4 regions of the Pseudomonas sp. MF09150 genome follow, and region 3 is predicted to be linked to each of the others. Evidence: riboswitches for the same ligand, from Rfam matches in the RefSeq annotation. Region 3 holds a riboswitch; each other region holds the start of a gene.

Region 1 (4,205 bases), on a different contig from region 3:
GCATCGCGGTCTTGTCGGCGTAGCGGGTCAGGATCACGCTTTGCGACACGTCCGGCAGGGTCAGCTCCGCCCCGAGCAACGCGGCGCAGGCGGCGGTGGCGGTGACCCCGGGGACGATTTCAAAGGGGATCTGCAATTGGCGCAGGTGGCGGATCTGCTCGCCGATGGCGCCATACAGGCTGGGGTCGCCGGAATGCACCCGGGCCACGTCCTGGCCCTTGGCGTGGGCGTTTTTGATCAGCTCGATGATCTGTTCCAGGTGCAACTCGGCGCTGTTGACCAGCAGTTCGGCGCTATGCCCCGCCAGCACCGCCTCGGGCACCAGGGAGCCGGCGTAGACAATCACCGGGCAGCGATGGATCAGCCGCTGGCCCTTGACGGTGATCAGCTCCGGGTCGCCGGGGCCGGCGCCGATAAAAAAGACGGTCATGGCTGTTTCCTGTGAAAAAAGGGTCAAGGCAAGCTTGTAGATGAAGATTGCTCATGATCAACGCGGGGGATTATCGGGGTTTTAGCCGCAGCAGGCCATGGCCAGGGTCGCCTGGGCGTACTTTTGGCGGCGGATCAGCAGTTTCGCCGGGCTCTGCGCCAGGCGTTCGGCCAGGGCCAGGGCGGCGCTTTCGGCCACGCCATAGCAGCCGGTGCGTTCGTAGGCGATTTCCGAGCGGTGGCTCAGTTGCAGCGCATAGGGCGTGAGCTGCGAGCTGCTGAAACAGGTCAGGGGCAGGGCTAACTGCTCGGCCAGTTGCAGCAGGCCGGGCTCTTCGCGTTTCAGGTCGATACTGGCCAGGCCCCGGACTTGATCCAGCCCGAAGCCATGGGTCTCCAGGACCTGGTCGAGCAATGCGCGCAGCGTGTCCACCGGGCAACCGCGCTGGCAACCCAGGCCGACCACCAGGGCCGGCGCTGCGTGCCGTTCACTCATGCCGCGTAGTGACCCGCGCTTTTACGCCGGAACAACCAGGCGCTGATCACGCCCAGGGCCAGCCAGAACGCGGCATTGGTCAGTTGCGAGGCGATTTTGAACTGCGCTTCCAGGGCCTCCGGAGCCAGCATCGAATGCACTTCCGGCTGTGGCGCGCCAATGATGTGCGGCACGGCAATGATGGCGACACCCAGCACTTTCAGCAGCCAGTGCTGGGCAAACACGATCAGCGCGATACCGACGGCGGTCGAGGCCGCGGTGCCGACCCACCAGATCTGCCGTTGTGCCAGGTCCGCAGCGGCGGTGCCCGGCAGCTCGGGCGGCAGGCCCATGGTTGGCGCCAGGCAGAAGGTGGCGTAACCGGCCAGGCCCCACAGCAGCCCCTGGGACGTGCGATTCGGCGCGCGCAGGGTGTACAGGCCGGCGAGCATCAGGGCGAAGCCGACGGCCACCACCAGGTTACCGCCAGTGGTCGACAGCACGCGCTGCCAGCCATCTTCCGGCTCCCAGGCTTCGGCATCGTGGGTGTGGCCGGCCATGGCGCCTTCGGCGTGTTCATGGACTTCAGTGGCCGGGGCCTTTTCGTAGGTTTCGGCCTGCAAAATCAGCGGGGCGACCCAGAAGCTTTGCAGCAGGGTCAGCAACAGGGCGGCCAGCAGCCCGGTGAAACCTGCGGTTTGCGCAATACGCTTGATCATGTCAGCAGGTCTCAATGGCACGGGAAGGCGGAGCTGTGACGGGTATCGTGGGCAGCGTTGTGCACTGCTTCGATATGGGAGAACCCGGCGAAATACACCAGGCACGCGCCGAGGATCGAGGCACCGATGGCGGCGACCAGGCGTTGGCTCAGGGTGGAGGTGCTGCTGGCGGATTGACTGGTGCTGCTGATGATCGACATGGCGCATCCCTCTGGTTATCAGCGGGTGGATCGAACGCAGCAAAACCCCGCGCGACGGGCGCACAAGGAATTAACAGCGCCCGCCCACCGCGGGTTTGTTATGTGTCTATTGCGGGCCGGTCTCCGGGCTCGCGAAGGGCGGGGCTTGCGCCTGGCCTGCAAGAATCGCCTTCCCATGCCGGATGACCGGCGCAGTGGATCTGATTCTTCGCTCGCTTACCGTTGCGGGGGCAGCACCGGACTGGTCAAGGCCTTGAGTAAGGCACGTGACGCACCGGTTTCCCGTTTCACCCTATGAAGGGCACCCGTAACAAGGTGTGTAGGAGAGCATGGGCGGGGGAGGGCCGTCAATTGCCACTCTTTCGCAATGGCGCCGGGACCGGGCAATGAATTTTCCCCGCGCCGGCACCGAGGCTGGCCGACAATGCGCATTGACCGGCCCCTGCGCTCTGCGTAGCCTTGCGCACTCGAGGTTCTTCGGCGCAGTCGGCCGAAGCTAAGAAGGGAACGCGGTCCAAGCCGCGGCTGCCCCCGCAACTGTAAAGGGTCATGGTTGATGCACAGCCACTGCACGCGCTTCAAGGCGTTGGCGGGAAGGCGCGTCAATCGTCGGTTACCACCGGCACACCCTCAGCCAGGAGACCTGCCTCGTGACGAATTCTCACTACAACCGGGCGGGGTGATCCGGTGGCGAACTCTTCCGCGCAGCCATTGCCGCGGTTTTCGTCCCGTATGCCCGCCACCTTGCCAAAGGGCATCCGATGAAAACACTGGCCAAACTTCCCGTCACCATCGTCACCGGCTTCCTTGGCTCGGGCAAAACCACCTTGCTGCGGCACATGCTCGACAACGCCCAGGGGCGCCGGATCGCAGTGATCGTCAACGAATTTGGCGAACTGGGCATCGACGGTGAAATCCTCAAGCAATGCTCCATCGGCTGCACTGAAGAAGAAGCCAGCGGCCGGGTCTACGAGCTGGCCAACGGCTGCCTGTGCTGCACCGTGCAGGAAGAATTCTTCCCGGTGATGCGCGAATTGGTAGCCCGGCGCGGCGACCTTGACCACATCCTGATCGAAACCTCGGGCCTGGCTCTGCCAAAACCCCTGGTCCAGGCCTTCCAGTGGCCGGAAATCCGCAGCGCCTGCACCGTCGACGCGGTAATCACCGTGGTCGACAGCCCGGCCGTGGCCGCCGGCACCTTCGCCGCCTTCCCGGACCAGGTCGATGCCCAGCGCAAGCTTGACCCCAACCTGGACCACGAATCGCCGCTGCACGAGCTGTTCGCCGACCAACTGGCCAGCGCCGACCTGGTGATTCTCAACAAGGCTGACCTGATCAGCGCCGAAGACCTGGCAAAAGTACGCCTGGAAGTGGCTGAAGAACTGCCGCCAGCGGTCAAGGTCATCGAAGCCAGCAGCGGTCGCCTGCCGCTGGACGTGTTGCTGGGCCTGGGTGCTGGCTCCGAAGAACACATCGACAGCCGTCACAGCCACCACGACCATCACCATGACGGCGACGATGCCGATCATGACGACCACGATCACGACGCTTTCGATTCGATCTCCATCGAACTGCCGCAAGCCGAGGAAAGCCTGCTGCTCGATGCCCTGACCCAACTGGTGGTCAAGCACGGGATCCTGCGGGTCAAGGGGTTTGCCGCCATCCCCAACAAGCCGATGCGCTTGCTGATCCAGGGCGTGGGCACCCGTTTCGACAAGCACTTCGACCGCCAGTGGGGCGCCGACGAGGCCCGGACCACGCGCCTGGTGCTGATCGGCCAAGAGCTGGACGCCGAGCAACTCGAAGCGCAACTGCGCGCCGCCCTCAGCGTTTAACCCATGCACCTGCTCAGGACCCAGCCCGGCGGTTTCGTGTCGGATGACAACATTGCCGACCTTGGACAAACCCCCGCCGAGCTGGTGATCCTGTGCAGCGGCGACTCCAGCCTGGCGCTGCTGGCGGAAGCGGCCCAGCAGTTGCCGGACGACTTCCCGAGCTTTCGCCTGGCCAACCCGATGCAGGTGCAGAACCACGCCTCGGTCGACCTGTATGTCGACCAGGTGCTGCGTCACGCCAAGGTGATCCTGATTTCCCTGCACGGCGGCATCGGCTACTGGCGCTACGGCGTCGAACGCCTGGTGCAACTGGCCGAGCGCGGGGTGCAGCTGATTCTGGTGCCGGGGGATGACCGCCCGGACCCGGAGCTCAGCGACCTGAGCACGGTGCCGGCCGCCGCGCGCGATCGGCTGTGGCACTTCTTGCGCCAGGGCGGGCGCGACAACGCCCTGAATCTGTACCGTTGCCTGGCCGCCAGCCTGCTGGGCCGCGACTATGCCTGGGCCGAGCCGCAGACCCTGCCGCGCACGGCGATTTACCACCCCC
Region 2 (4,205 bases), on a different contig from region 3:
GCTACAGCGTGACCGGCACTTAGAAGCTGTAGTCGGCGGTGACGAAAAACGAGCGCGGCTCACCCATCAGCCATTGCTGGCCATTATTCTGCTGGGCCACGGCGTAGCGCCGGTCGAGCAGGTTGTTGAGCTGCAGGCCCAGGCGCACATCCCGTTGCAGTTGCCAGCCGAGGTTGGCGTCGAGCACCGTGTAGCCCGGAACCTGGGTGGTGTTGGCCGTATTGGCATAACGCGCGTCGACATAACGCACGCCCATGCCGGCTGTCAGCTCCTGGCTCAGGGCCTTGTTCAACCACAGGTTGGCGCTGCGGCGCGGCACGTTGCTCGGGCGATTGCCGGCGCGCGAGACCACCTGGCCCGACACCACTTCATCGAAGTCGTCGTATTCGGCCCGCACCAGCGCGGCATTGGCCGAGACCTGCCAGTCGTGGGCCAGGGCCAGCTCCAGGGATGCCTCCAGGCCGTCGGCGGACTGCTGGCCGACCTGTTGCGCCAGGCGCGTGATTGGGTCGCTGCTGAGCAGTTTTTTCTTGACGATATGGTAGGCCGCCAGGGTCCATTCACCGCGCCCGTCCCAGAACTGTTGCTTGAGGCCGAACTCGGTCTGCCGGGCCTCGGTCAGGTCCATCTGCTGCTGGCTCGGGTTCAGGCTGATGAGGTTGTTGACCCCGTCCTCGCTGGTCGAGTACTGGCCGTACAGCGACAGTTGGTCGGTGACCGCGAACACCAGCCCGGCGCGCCAGTTGCCGCCCGTGAGGCTGCGGTCGCTGCGGCTGCCGGCACGCTGGTCGTCGCGCTCGATGTGGTTCTGGTCGCGGCGCACGCCGGTCACCAGGGACCAGCGCTCGGACAGCTGCAAGCGGTTCTCGGCAAACAGGGCAAAGGTGTGGGTGCTGCTGGCGGTCTGGGGCGAAAATGCCGAGCGACTCTGGAAGTAACCCGCTGCCGGCTGCCAAGGGTCGATGTAGTCGCCGCCGACATCGGTATAGGGCGAGTTGTTGCCCACGGCGAACCTGATTTTGTTGTACTCGGTACCGACCACCGTGCGGCTGTCCAGGCCGAACAGCGAATGGTTGAAGGTGAAGCTCTGACGGTCGCCCATCTGCTCCTGGTCGTGCTTGATCTCCAGGTAGCTGTTGCGCAGCAGTTGCTGGCGGGGGCTGTCCCAGCTGTAGGTTTCGGCGTTGCGCCAATGGCGTCGGCTCTTGATGTAATACAGCTGGTTGCTGGCGCTGAGGCTGTCGCTCAGGTTCCAGTCGGTATTGAGTCGGGTCCATTCGTCGTTGTATCGCTGCACGGCGTTGCGCAGGTTGTAGTTCTTGTCGCGCAGGCTGTCGCGGTAGTGCCCGTCGAGCAGGGGCGTGCCGAAGTAACTGCTCGGTTCGCTGTCGCCACGCTCATGGGCGAAGGTGAAGCTCAGGTCATCGTTGGCCTGCCAGCGCAGGGCCGCACTGAGGGCCAGGCTGCGCGAGTCGCCGTGGTCGACCCAGCCGTTGCTTTGCTGCTGGTTCAGGGTCAGGCGATAGCTCAGGGTGTCGCTGAGGGAGCCGCCGCTGTCCAGGCCCAGCTGCTGGCGGTCGTTGGAGCCATAACCCAGGCGCAGGCGGTTGCGCACTTCACCTTCGAAGGGCTTCTTCGAGATCACATTGACCACCGCCCCGGTGGCGCCTTCGCCATAGAGCACCGAGGCCGGGCCACGGATCACGTCGATGCGTTCAACCATCCACGGGTCGACCGGAAACGTCAGGCTGCCGGCACCGGTGTACAGGCGGGCACCGTCGAACAGGGTCATGACCGAGCTGTGCCCGGTAAAGCCCCGCGCCGCCAACGCGGTGTTGCCGTTGCCCGGGGCGGCGATGCTGGTGATGCCCGGGGAGCGGGTCACCGCGTCCTGCACCGTGAGGTTATTGCGGTTGTCGATGGCGTCCTGGCCGATGCTGCTGGTGCTGGCGGGGTTTTCCAGGGCGCTCAGGTTGAGCCGTGAGCCGGCGGGCAGCGGTGTGCTGAGGGAAGTGTCATCGCCCTTGGCGACTTCGCTGACCAGGGTCGCCGGCAAGGCGAGCGCACGGTGGTCGGTTTCGGCAAAGGTCAGGGATGAAAAGGCCATGCAGGGGACAAAGGTGATCGGCAGGGATCGGCTTGCGAGGCTTTGGAGCAGGGGATTGCGGGACATGCTATTCCAACTGAGTCAGGAAAGAATGAAACCCGGAGGGAACAACGCATAAGGAATCGCAGGCGCACGCGCCCACGCAAACCGGACTGCGCCCGCCCACCGCGGGGTTGCCAAACGAAGTTGCAGGCCGGTCTCCGGGCTCGCGAGGGTCATGAAGCATTCACCTTCCCATGCCGGAGCACAGTGGTCTGTCGAATGCTTCGCTCGCTTACCGTTGCGGGGGCAGCGCCGGACTGATCACCGAAGTGACGCACCGGCTTCCCGTTTAATCCCATGCACGGCGGCATGGGACACCTGAAACTGGCGCGCATATGACCATTGATGAATTTCTTCGTCAATGCGCAAAGCTGCTACAGGGGAAAACAGTCTGTGCCGCCGCCGGTCCTCGGCAGCGGCTACGCGATAGGCGGGGGATGCTTCAGGGGGTGGCCAGGGTCTGCTGCGGCTCGTATTCGGTTTCGGCGAAGTTGAAGTAGGTGGTGCCGGCATGCTGGGTGATCTGCGGTTCGCAGCGGCCAAAGGGTTCGGACAGATGCCCCTTGCCGTTGACCACTTTGAGCAATATTTGCTCTTGGGCACTGCAGCCATTGCCGGCCCACGCGGCACTCACCAGAAACAGCCCATCCCCCAGGTGCTGCACAGCTTCGAACGACATGCCGTCGCTGAGCAGGGCCGACTTCTGGATCAGGGCACCGTTGACCAGCAATTGGCTGGGCGGGTTTTTATTGCCGTCATGCTGTTCGGCAATCACCTGCACCTTGTCGTTGCCGTTGACGGCCTGGGTCTGGGTGCCGATCTCCAGTGCCGGGTAACGACGGGCCTTGGCCGCTTCCGCGGCGTTGGCTTCGCGGGGCACCAGGCCCAGGCCGGCAGGGCCGCGCACGGTCATGAAGTCGGCGGGCTTGGCGGCTTCGAGGGCGCGCACGGCGTCGAAGTCCCAGTAATTGACCCGGGTCACCGCCATGCGCGAGGGCGCAGGCTCGATCACGCTCAGCTCGAACTGCTTGCCGGTCATATTCGGCGCATACAGGTAGGACAGGTGATCCAGCGATGCCTGGGCATGTACCGCGACCTTGTTGGTCTGGGTGAACGCCTGCAACGGGCCTGAATAACGGGCCAGGGCCTCGTCGGCGAGCTTTTTGCCGGCGGTGAGCGAGCCTTTTACCTCGGCTTCCAGGGCAATGACCCTGTGATCGGGGCCGAAGGTGTAGGTCGCCGATTCATAGGGCTTGTCGCGGTTGACCTCGGTGCGCCGGGTGTTGCTGAAGTAGATGGTCTGGTAGCGCAGGAACACCGTCAGCGAATGGATGCCCGCCGGGCCGGAGCCGGTGTAGGTCATGCAGCCCCGGGGGCAGGTTTCCTGAAGCAGCAGATTGACTTCGTCATAGGGCATGCCGAGTGCAACGTCATGCACGGTAAAGCCCGGGGCCGCCAGCAGCGTCGGCGAGACCAGCGCCGCCGCCAGCGCGAGCGCGTTGAATGTGTGCTTCAAGACCATCTCCTGGTTGTCCAATGGCGGGGCCGTCGTGCCCCACGCCGCAATCCTTGCCAGCGAATGGCATGGCCTGTGTGGCTATCGGCTGCTGGCGATTGGCCTTTAGCTGCAATGTGCTGCAAGCCGCGCGGGAGTGTCCCGGGCGCAGTAAAACCTCAGCAATCAGACGCAACATGGTGAAGAATATGGCGCTTGCCTGATGAGCCCCGACCGGGACCATCACCCTGAAATCGCTGCCGCCGGCGGCAGGTAACCAAGGAACAGAATGCTTTTTGTAGTGATGCTGGGGGGCAAACACCCCAGGGCCAAGATTGAGGTCCACGACGTGGTGTTCGCCATCGCCGACAGCCTGGAAGCGGCCTACCCGCAACTGCGCGAAGGCTGGTTTGGCAGCCCGGCGGGGCTGCATGTCGATTCGTGGATGCAGGTCGATGGCGTGGAAGGGTGGAAGGTGCAGTTGAGCCCGCTGGCGCCTCTGCCCGGGGCCCCGCGCCTGTATTTCATCAACCTCGGCGGCTATGAGGCCCAGGCCTTCGG
Region 3 (4,205 bases):
ACCGGGCAGCAGCCCCAGCAGACGGGCACTGTGCCCCTCGACATCGGTCAGGGAATCCAGCAGGTAGAGCATGCCGCCACATTCGGCGAGCAAGGGTTTGCCGGCGCCGTGGTGGGCGCGGATCGCTGCGAGCATCGCACTGTTTTCGGCCAGGGCCTGGTGATGCAGTTCCGGGTAGCCACCGGGCAGGTACAGGCTGTCGGCAGGTGGCAGCTCGCGGTCGTGAATCGGCGAAAAGAACGACAACTCGGCGCCCATGGCCCGCAGCAGGTCCAGGCTCGCGCCATAGGTGAAGGCAAAGGCCTCGTCCCGGGCCACGGCGATGCGCACCCCGGCCAGCAACGGCTCGGCGCTCACTACCTCGGGGGCGGCGAAGGTGACCGCTGGTGGCAGCGCCACTTCGCAACTGCCGGCCAGGGCCTGCGCCGCCGCGTCCAGGCGCAGGTCGAGGTCGTTGAGTTCGCTGGCCTGCACCAGCCCCAGGTGGCGGCTCGGCAGTTCGATGCCGGTCTCCCGAGACAAGGCGCCATACCAGCGCAAGCCTTCGGTCAGGCTGCCTTCGAGCAACTGGGCGTGGCGCAGGGTGCCGACCCGATTGGCCAGCACGCCGGCGAATGGCAAGTCCGGCTGGTAGCGTGCCAGCCCCAGAGCCAGGGCGCCGAAGGTCTGGGCCATGGCCGTGCCGTCGATCACCGCCAGCACCGGCACGCCGAAATGCCGCGCCAGGTCGGCGCTGGACGGCGTGCCGTCGAACAGGCCCATGACCCCTTCGATCAGAATCAGATCCGCCTCGGCGGCGGCCTCCCACAACAGGCGCCGGCTCTCTTGCTCGCCGACCATCCACATATCCAGCTGATACACCGGCGCGCCGCTGGCACGTTCGAGGATCATCGGGTCGAGAAAGTCCGGGCCGCACTTGAACACCCTGACCTTGCGCCCCTGGTTGCGGTGCAAGCGCGCCAGGGCGGCGGTCACGGTGGTCTTGCCCTGGCCGGAAGCCGGGGCGGCGATCAATACCGCCGGGCAATGACGAGCATCACTCATGCTCGGGCACTCACAGTTCCACCCCTTTCTGCGCCTTGATCCCGGCCTGGAACGCATGTTTGACCACGCCCATTTCGGTGACGGTGTCCGCCAGTTCGATCATTTCCGGCTTGGCGCCGCGACCGGTGACCACCACGTGCTGCATGGGTGGACGGGCCTGCAGGTCGCTGAGCACCTGGTCCAGGTCGAGGTAACCGTGCTTGAGGGCGATATTCAGCTCATCGAGCACCACCAGGCCGATGGCCGGGTCGCGCAGTAACTGACGGGACACTTCCCAGGCAGCCTCGGCGGCGGCGATATCGCGCTGGCGATCCTGGGTCTCCCAGGTGAAGCCCTCGCCCATCACATGAAAACGCACCTGTTCCGGGAAGCGCCGGAAAAACAATTCTTCCCCGGTGCTGTTGCGACCCTTGATGAATTGCACCACGCCGCATTGCATGCCGTGGCCCATGGAGCGAGCGAGCATGCCAAAGGCCGAGCTGCTCTTGCCTTTGCCATTGCCGGTCAACACCAGCAGCAGCCCGCACTCGTTCGGCGAGTTGGCGATGCGTTCATCGATCACGGCTTTTTTGCGCAACATGCGCGCCAGATGGCGCTCGTCACGATCGGGGGATTGGGTCATGGGGCAGCTCTCCGTTGGGGCTGGATAACGGGGGGCAGGAATAGAAATAGACGGCGCAAGCCTGGCATCGCCCACCGTGATGCCGTTGGATGGATCAGGCCGGTCTCCGGGCTTGTGAGCAGCACTAATGCCGAACCGCGCGCCTTCCCATGTCGGTTCGACACAGTGGCACCAAACGCAGTCTTGACTCACTTACCGTTGCGGGGGCAGCGCCGGAATCGTCGCCCGTTCCTGTTCGGAACACGCACTCACCGGCTTCCCTGTTTCACCCTGTCGACCCATGGCCACAGAGCACCTGAAACAAGTCGCGAAGGTTAGAGGGTTGGGGGTGGAGCGTCAATTAAAGCCGGCCCTGCGTGAGCGCGAAGAACTGCACCAGATCAATAAAATGACGCCAATCTTGTGCCACACTGCAAGCAGTGATATCAAATAGCCACAATTCGGCTACCCAAATCTATCTGACAAAAACAAGGGTGAGTTCAATGCAAGGCATGATCATCAGCAATCCGAAACTGGAGTTTCTGCGCCCGATGCTGGAGCGCTGGTTTGATTGCATTGACCGCTACAACGAGGTACGCGGCGACAACGAATGCCCGTACTGGTTTGATGAGCAGGCCAACCTCGGCCTGCTGTCGGCCGCCGCCTGGATGGCAGAAATGGTCACCTTGCAGCACAGCCCGAGCAAAAAGCAGCTCGAAGAAGGCAATCGCAATGGCCGCGCCGACCTATACGTGGCCACCCGGGAGGAACGCGCCTTCCTCCAGGTCAGCCAGCGCTGGCCACGGGTCAACAACCTGCAACTGACCCAGGCCCTGCAGGACGCCAGCAGTGATGCCAGAAGCATCGCCTACCCCAATGAGCTGCGGCTGGGCTGTCTGTTTATCGCCCCGCTCAAGGCCCAGCACAGCGCCACACCGGAAGAACTCCAGGACATGCTCGACGACTTGCAGAAGGAACACACCTGCGCCGTTGCCTGGTACTTCCCCTACGCCTACCGCAAGTTGCACAACGACAGCGGCAACTACCACCCCGGGGTCGCCGTGCTGTTCAAAGAGGCCCGCTGATCAGGTTGAACCATCGGCTGGCTATGCTCCTCTATGAATACAACGACTCCAGTGCATTCACAGGGACATCGGCATGCTCATCAAGCCCCAATTCGCTCTTCTGATCGCCGTCGCCGCGGGCCTTGCAGCCTGCGGCGAAACCTCCACCCTGCAAGTGTCGGACGGCACCGGCCCGTCACCGCAATTGCCGGAGCCAAATAAAACCCTGATCCCTACGGTGAATATCGCGCCGGCCATCGGCTGGCCCGAGGGCGCTACGCCCATCGCCGCGCCAGGCACCCAGGTCGCGGCCTTCGCCGAAAAGCTCGATCATCCACGCTGGCTCTATGTGCTGCCCAATGGCGACGTGCTGGTGGCCGAGACCAACGCCCCGCCCAAGCCCGATGACAGTAAAGGCATCCGTGGCTGGGTCATGGAGAAGGTCATGGGTCGGGCCGGTGCCGGCGTGCCGAGCGCCAACCGCATCACCTTGCTGCGCGATCAGGACCACGACGGGGTGGCGGAAACCCGCACCGTATTCCTCGAGAACCTGAACTCGCCGTTCGGCATGACCCTGGTCGGCAACGATCTATATGTGGCCGATACCGATCAGTTGCTGCGCTTCCCCTATAAAGACGGTGAAACCTCCATCAGCGCGCCGCCGACCAAAGTCGTCGACCTGCCGGGCGGCACCCTCAACCACCACTGGACCAAGAACGTGATTGCCAGCAAGGACGGCAGCAAGCTTTACGTCACGGTCGGCTCCAACAGCAACGTCGGCGAAAACGGCCTGGACCAGGAGCAGGGACGGGCAGCGATATGGGAGGTGGATCGCGCTACGGGCAACCACCGGATCTTCGCCTCGGGCCTGCGCAACCCAAACGGCCTGGCCTGGGAACCACACAGCGGAAAACTCTGGACCGCGGTCAATGAGCGCGATGAAATCGGCAGCGACCTGGTGCCGGACTACATCACCTCTGTCAAGGACGGCGCCTTCTACGGCTGGCCATTCAGCTACTACGGGCAGCACGTGGACGTGCGGGTCTCGCCACAGAATCTCGACCTGGTGGCCAAAGCCATCGCGCCGGATTATGCAGTCGGGCCGCACACCGCCTCACTGGGCCTGACCTTTGCCGAAGGCAGCAAGTTGCCGGCCTTCACCCAGGGCGCGTTTATCGGCCAGCACGGCTCATGGAACCGCAAGCCCCACAGTGGCTACAAAGTGATTTTCGTCCCTTTCAGCGACGGCAGGCCTCAGGGACAACCGGTGGATGTACTCACGGGCTTTCTCAGCGACGACGAAAAAGCCATGGGCCGCCCGGTCGGCGTAGTGATCGATCAGCAGGGCAGCCTGCTGGTGGCCGACGATGTCGGCAACAAGATCTGGCGCGTATCACCCGCCAAGGCGCAATAACCTCAGCGCTTGCGGCACAAGGTCAGACCGTCCCCCAGGGGTAACAGCGACAGATCGACACGCGGGTCATCCTTCAAGGCGC
Region 4 (4,205 bases), on a different contig from region 3:
CCATAGCTGTAGCGCGAACCGGCGCGCAGGGTCAGGCGGTCGTCCATCAGGCGCTGGATCAGCTCGGCGTACAGCGCCGCGCTGAGGTCATCGGAGTTGATGTCGTAGGGTGCCACCTGGCTGCTGGTGGAGCCGTTCATGGCCACGCGGAAACGATCATTGCGCAGTGTGCTTTTTTCCAGGTCCAGGCCCAGCAGCAGGTCGGTGCCGGGGCCCAGCAGGAACTGCGGCGTCAGCTTCAGGCCATAGGCGTCCAGGCGGCGCTCGATATGGTCCTTGCTGAACCCGGGGCTGCCGTTGCCCTGGCGCTCCGAACCCCAGTGCAGGTCGTCGACATCGCGCAGGGCGTAGACCTGGGCCGCCCAGTTCAGCCAGTTGGTCGGCTTGGCGGTCCAGTTGGCTTCCAGGGACTGGTTATAGCGGTTGTCGTAGTTGTTGTAGTCCCATTGCGAACCGCGAAAGCCCGCGTCGTAGATACCGTCCGAGCGCAGAGTCAGGTCCAGGCGCTGGTCATCGGACAGGTCATAGCCCAGGGCCAACAACCCGCCCCGACGCTTCCACGAGGTGTTTTCCTGGGTGCCGTCCCGGCTCTGATAGTCACCGCGCCGGCCGCTGTCCAGACCCAGGTAGTAATCCAGCGGCCCGGACACGCCGCTCTGGAACAGGCTGCCCTGGGCCAGGCCCCAGGAGCCGCCCTGCAGGGTCGCGCCACCGCCTTCGGTGTTGCGGCCATTGCGGGTGATGATGTTGATCACGCCACCGATGGCCTGGCTGCCATAGATCACCGAGGCCGGGCCACGGATCACTTCAATGCGCGCGACCTGGGCCGGCGACAGCTTGGAAATATTCGCCGTGCCGGCCCGGCGCCCGTTGACCAGCACCGTTACCTGGCTGCGAAAGTCCCGGCCCTGGCCATCGGTATTGCCGCCACGGATGTTGATCGAGGTCTGGCCCGGGGTCCATTCACTGAAAAAGCCCACCGCGTTTTCCGCCAGCAGGTCGGTCAGGTTGCGCGCCGAGGAGCGTTCGATCTGCTCGCTGTCGATCACCTGCACGGTGCTGGTGGCGTCCTTGAGCGATTCGCCGGCCCGGGGTGCGCTGACCAGGGTCGTGTCCATCTGCAGCACCGACGTTTTGTCGGCGGCCTGGGTGGCGAGGCTGGTGCTCAGCAGCAGGGGCAGGGCGAAGGTGTGGCGCAGGCTAGGCATGGGGGAGGTCCGCAGGCAGGTTCTTATGGGAGAGTTCACGCGTGCCAGAGCAAGCTGGCGGCGCGTTTCGGGGCGCTGGCCAGCCAGCCCCCCGGGGCCGGTTGCAGGTGATCCTGCAAATGCCGTTCAAGCAGCCCCAGCGCCGCGCCATCGAGGGCGCCGAGCTTCTCCCTGAAATGCATCAGGGCTGCTTCGGGGGTGGCGAACAACGTGCTGAACGCCCATTCGGTGAAGTGAATCTCGTCGGGCCGGGCGCTGGCCGGCAGCTCGGCCAGGGTCAGTTGATAGCCCGGGGTCATGTCGCTGCGGTGCAGTTGAGGCGGCAGGAACCCCGAGAGGCAATAGGTGCGCGGGCCCTCCTGGGCCGGCAGGTTCCACACCAGGGTGCCGCTGGCCAGGGGCCGCACCCGCTCGAGAAAGGCCTGGGCCTGGCCGTCGCTGACCGGGATGTTGGCGCAGAGCACGGTCTGTGTCGGCGCCAGGCCCAGGTCGCCGATGTCTTGCCAGAGGCCCGGGTGCAAGCTCAGGCTCACGGCCGGTTCACGGGCCGCCAGGCGCTCGATGCAGCGACCCATATAGGCGTTGGGCTCGACCACGGTCCACTGGCCACTTGGGGCCAGCAGATGCCGCCCAAGGATCCCCGAACCGGCGCCGATATCCAGCAGTTGTCGCTGCGGGCCGAGCAGTTGCAGCAGGCAGCCACCGACACGTTCGACATAGTTGGAGGCGGCCAGATGCTCGGCATAAAACGCCGCTTCGTGGTCGGGCCAGACAAAGGGAGCAGGGCGAGGCGAGGTGCAAAGCGTCATCGGAAAGCGCCGGGTTGAGCCAGGTCGGGCCACCCGCGGGAGCTGAAGCAGAAAGTGGCGGGCAGGAGACAGCATGCGCACGCCAAGGCCTGCACCCGCCCACCGCGGATTGCCATGTTGGGATCAGGCCGGTCTCCGGGCTCGCGAGGGGCATGAAACATTCGCCTTCCCATGCCCAGGCACAGTGGATGTGTGAATGTTTCGCTCGCATACCGTTGCGGGGGCAGCGCCGGACTCGCCCAAAGGGCCTACCGGCTTCCCGTTTCACCCGCAGCACGACGGCTGCGGACACCTGAAACTGGCGCGCATCTGACCATTGAGGGACGGCAGCGTCAAGCGCCTAAGCCGCAAGCTTGTGGCTTGCAGCTTCAGAGCTTGATGACCACCTTGCCTTTGGCGCGCCCCTGTGTGACGTACTTCAGGGCCTCGGCGGTGGAGGCCAGCGGGTAGCTGCGATCGATCACCGGCTGGATCGCACCGGCCTCGATCAGTCGGCTCAGTTCACCCAGTTGTTCGCCGCTGGCGCGCATGAACACGAAACGGTAGTGCACACCCGCCTGGCGTGCCTTGCGGCGGATGCCATGACTGAGCAGGCCCATGACCTGCTTCAGCCCCCAGGACAGACGCTGCTCCCGGGCAAAGTCGGCGGTGGGCGGGCCGGAAATCGACACCAGCAGGCCGCCGGGCTTGAGCACCTTGAGCGAACGCGCCAGGGTCGCGCTGTCCAGGCTGTTGAGCACCAGGTCGTAGCCGTGCAACAGGCTGTCGAAGGATTGGCGCGTGTAGTCGATGACCAGGTCCGCCCCCAGGGCCTTCACCCACTCGACATTGGCGCTGCTGGTGGTCGTCGCGACGAAGGCCCCCAGGTGCTTGGCGAGCTGGATGGCGAAGGTCCCCACACCGCCGGAGCCGGCGTGGATCAGTACCTTTTGCCCCGGCTTGAGCTGGGCGGTTTCCACCAGCACCTGCCAGGCCGTCAGGCCGACCAGGGGAACGGATGCGGCGTGCTCCATGTCGAGGTTGGACGGCTTCAGCGCCAGGGCCTCCTCGGCCACGGCAATCCGCTCGGCGAAGGTGCCGATACGTGCCTGGGGAGGGCGCCCGTAGACCTCGTCCCCCGGCTTGAAGCGCCGGACCTCAGTGCCCACCCGCAGCACCACGCCGGCAAGGTCATTGCCCAAAACCAGGGGCAGGTGGTACGGCAGGATCAATTTGAATTCGCCTTTGGCGATCTTGGCATCCAGCAGGTTGACGCTGCTGGCATGCACCTGGACCAGGACCTCGTGGGCTTGCACCTGCGGCTCGGGCACCTGGCCCAGCCGCCCGGTGTCCTGGCCGTAACGCTCGATAAAAAATGCTTGCATACACAGTCTCTCCAGTGAGCAATGCCCGACGCTGGCGCGCGGATCGGCGTCAGCGGATGGTCGGGCATGCTCAGGTGGGCGCGGGCTCAGGACGCGCTGCGATAGCGCTCGGCGGCGCGGCTCTGGCGGATGTCGGTCAGCAGCACCTGGCGCGCGGCCTGCAGGTTGTCCCAGCGCGACACTTCATGCAGTGGCGGGATGGTCACCGGTTCGCGGCGATCGAAGCCGACCAGGGCCGCATCCACCAGTTCATCGACGTCCATGACCTCGGGCAGGGTGTTGATATCGATGCCGGAGCGTTCCCAGATCTCGGTGCGCGTGGCGGCAGGCAACACGGCCTGGATATAGACCCCCTTGGGGGCCAGTTCCAGGGTCAGCCCCTGGGACAGGAACAGCACGAAGGCCTTGGTCGCGCCGTAGACCGTCATCCCCAGTTCCGGCGCCAGGCCGACCACCGAGCCAATATTGACGATGGCGCCGTCACCGGCCTCTGCCAGGCGCGGGGCGATCGCGCTGGCCAGCCGCACCAGGGCGGTGGTGTTCAGGGTCACGATCTGCGCCACCGCGTCCGGGGTCTGGTCGATAAAACTGCCGGACTGCGCGGCCCCGGCGTTGTTGATCAGAATGCCGATTTTGCGGTCATCGCGCAGGCGCGCCTCGACCTTGATCAGGTCGCTGGTCTGGGTCAGGTCGGCCTGCAACACATCGACGGCGATCCCGTGTTCGCGCCGCAGGCGGCTGGCGAGGGTTTCCAGGCGCGCCTGGTCGCGGGCCACCAGCACCAGGTCGTGGCCGCGACGGGCAAAACGCTCGGCGTAGGTGGC

The links. Region 3 has a riboswitch for cobalamin ahead of cobO (cob(I)yrinic acid a,c-diamide adenosyltransferase). Riboswitches for the same ligand answer to the same signal wherever they lie in the genome.
Region 1: it holds a riboswitch for cobalamin, as region 3 does, so the genes downstream of both, AC19YX_RS21760 (CbtB domain-containing protein) here and cobO (cob(I)yrinic acid a,c-diamide adenosyltransferase) in region 3, are expected to answer to the same signal.
Region 2: it holds a riboswitch for cobalamin, as region 3 does, so the genes downstream of both, AC19YX_RS23525 (TonB-dependent receptor) here and cobO (cob(I)yrinic acid a,c-diamide adenosyltransferase) in region 3, are expected to answer to the same signal.
Region 4: it holds a riboswitch for cobalamin, as region 3 does, so the genes downstream of both, AC19YX_RS22780 (class I SAM-dependent methyltransferase) here and cobO (cob(I)yrinic acid a,c-diamide adenosyltransferase) in region 3, are expected to answer to the same signal.

What each region holds. Positions count from the first base shown of each region.
Region 1 is NZ_JCBCUS010000006.1:71,137-75,341, forward strand. Features, by position in the region: gene cobM (precorrin-4 C(11)-methyltransferase) at 1-430, opposite strand, end outside; gene AC19YX_RS21750 (cobalamin biosynthesis protein) at 512-925, opposite strand; gene AC19YX_RS21755 (CbtA family protein) at 922-1,623, opposite strand; gene AC19YX_RS21760 (CbtB domain-containing protein) at 1,635-1,823, opposite strand; cobalamin riboswitch at 1,921-2,147, opposite strand; cobalamin riboswitch at 2,277-2,488, shown strand; gene cobW (cobalamin biosynthesis protein CobW) at 2,585-3,658, shown strand; gene cobN (cobaltochelatase subunit CobN) at 3,662-4,205, shown strand, end outside.
Region 2 is NZ_JCBCUS010000006.1:498,457-502,661, forward strand. Features, by position in the region: gene AC19YX_RS23525 (TonB-dependent receptor) at 20-2,173, opposite strand; cobalamin riboswitch at 2,282-2,486, opposite strand; gene AC19YX_RS23530 (hypothetical protein) at 2,592-3,665, opposite strand; gene AC19YX_RS23535 (DUF1543 domain-containing protein) at 3,934-4,205, shown strand, end outside.
Region 3 is NZ_JCBCUS010000007.1:310,099-314,303, forward strand. Features, by position in the region: gene AC19YX_RS25135 (cobyrinic acid a,c-diamide synthase CobB) at 1-1,044, opposite strand, end outside; gene cobO (cob(I)yrinic acid a,c-diamide adenosyltransferase) at 1,055-1,666, opposite strand; cobalamin riboswitch at 1,747-1,980, opposite strand; gene AC19YX_RS25145 (hypothetical protein) at 2,149-2,730, shown strand; gene AC19YX_RS25150 (PQQ-dependent sugar dehydrogenase) at 2,804-4,123, shown strand; gene AC19YX_RS25155 (class I SAM-dependent methyltransferase) at 4,126-4,205, opposite strand, start outside.
Region 4 is NZ_JCBCUS010000006.1:321,191-325,395, forward strand. Features, by position in the region: gene AC19YX_RS22775 (TonB-dependent receptor) at 1-1,208, opposite strand, end outside; gene AC19YX_RS22780 (class I SAM-dependent methyltransferase) at 1,244-2,017, opposite strand; cobalamin riboswitch at 2,127-2,328, opposite strand; gene AC19YX_RS22785 (NADP-dependent oxidoreductase) at 2,386-3,381, opposite strand; gene AC19YX_RS22790 (SDR family NAD(P)-dependent oxidoreductase) at 3,468-4,205, opposite strand, start outside.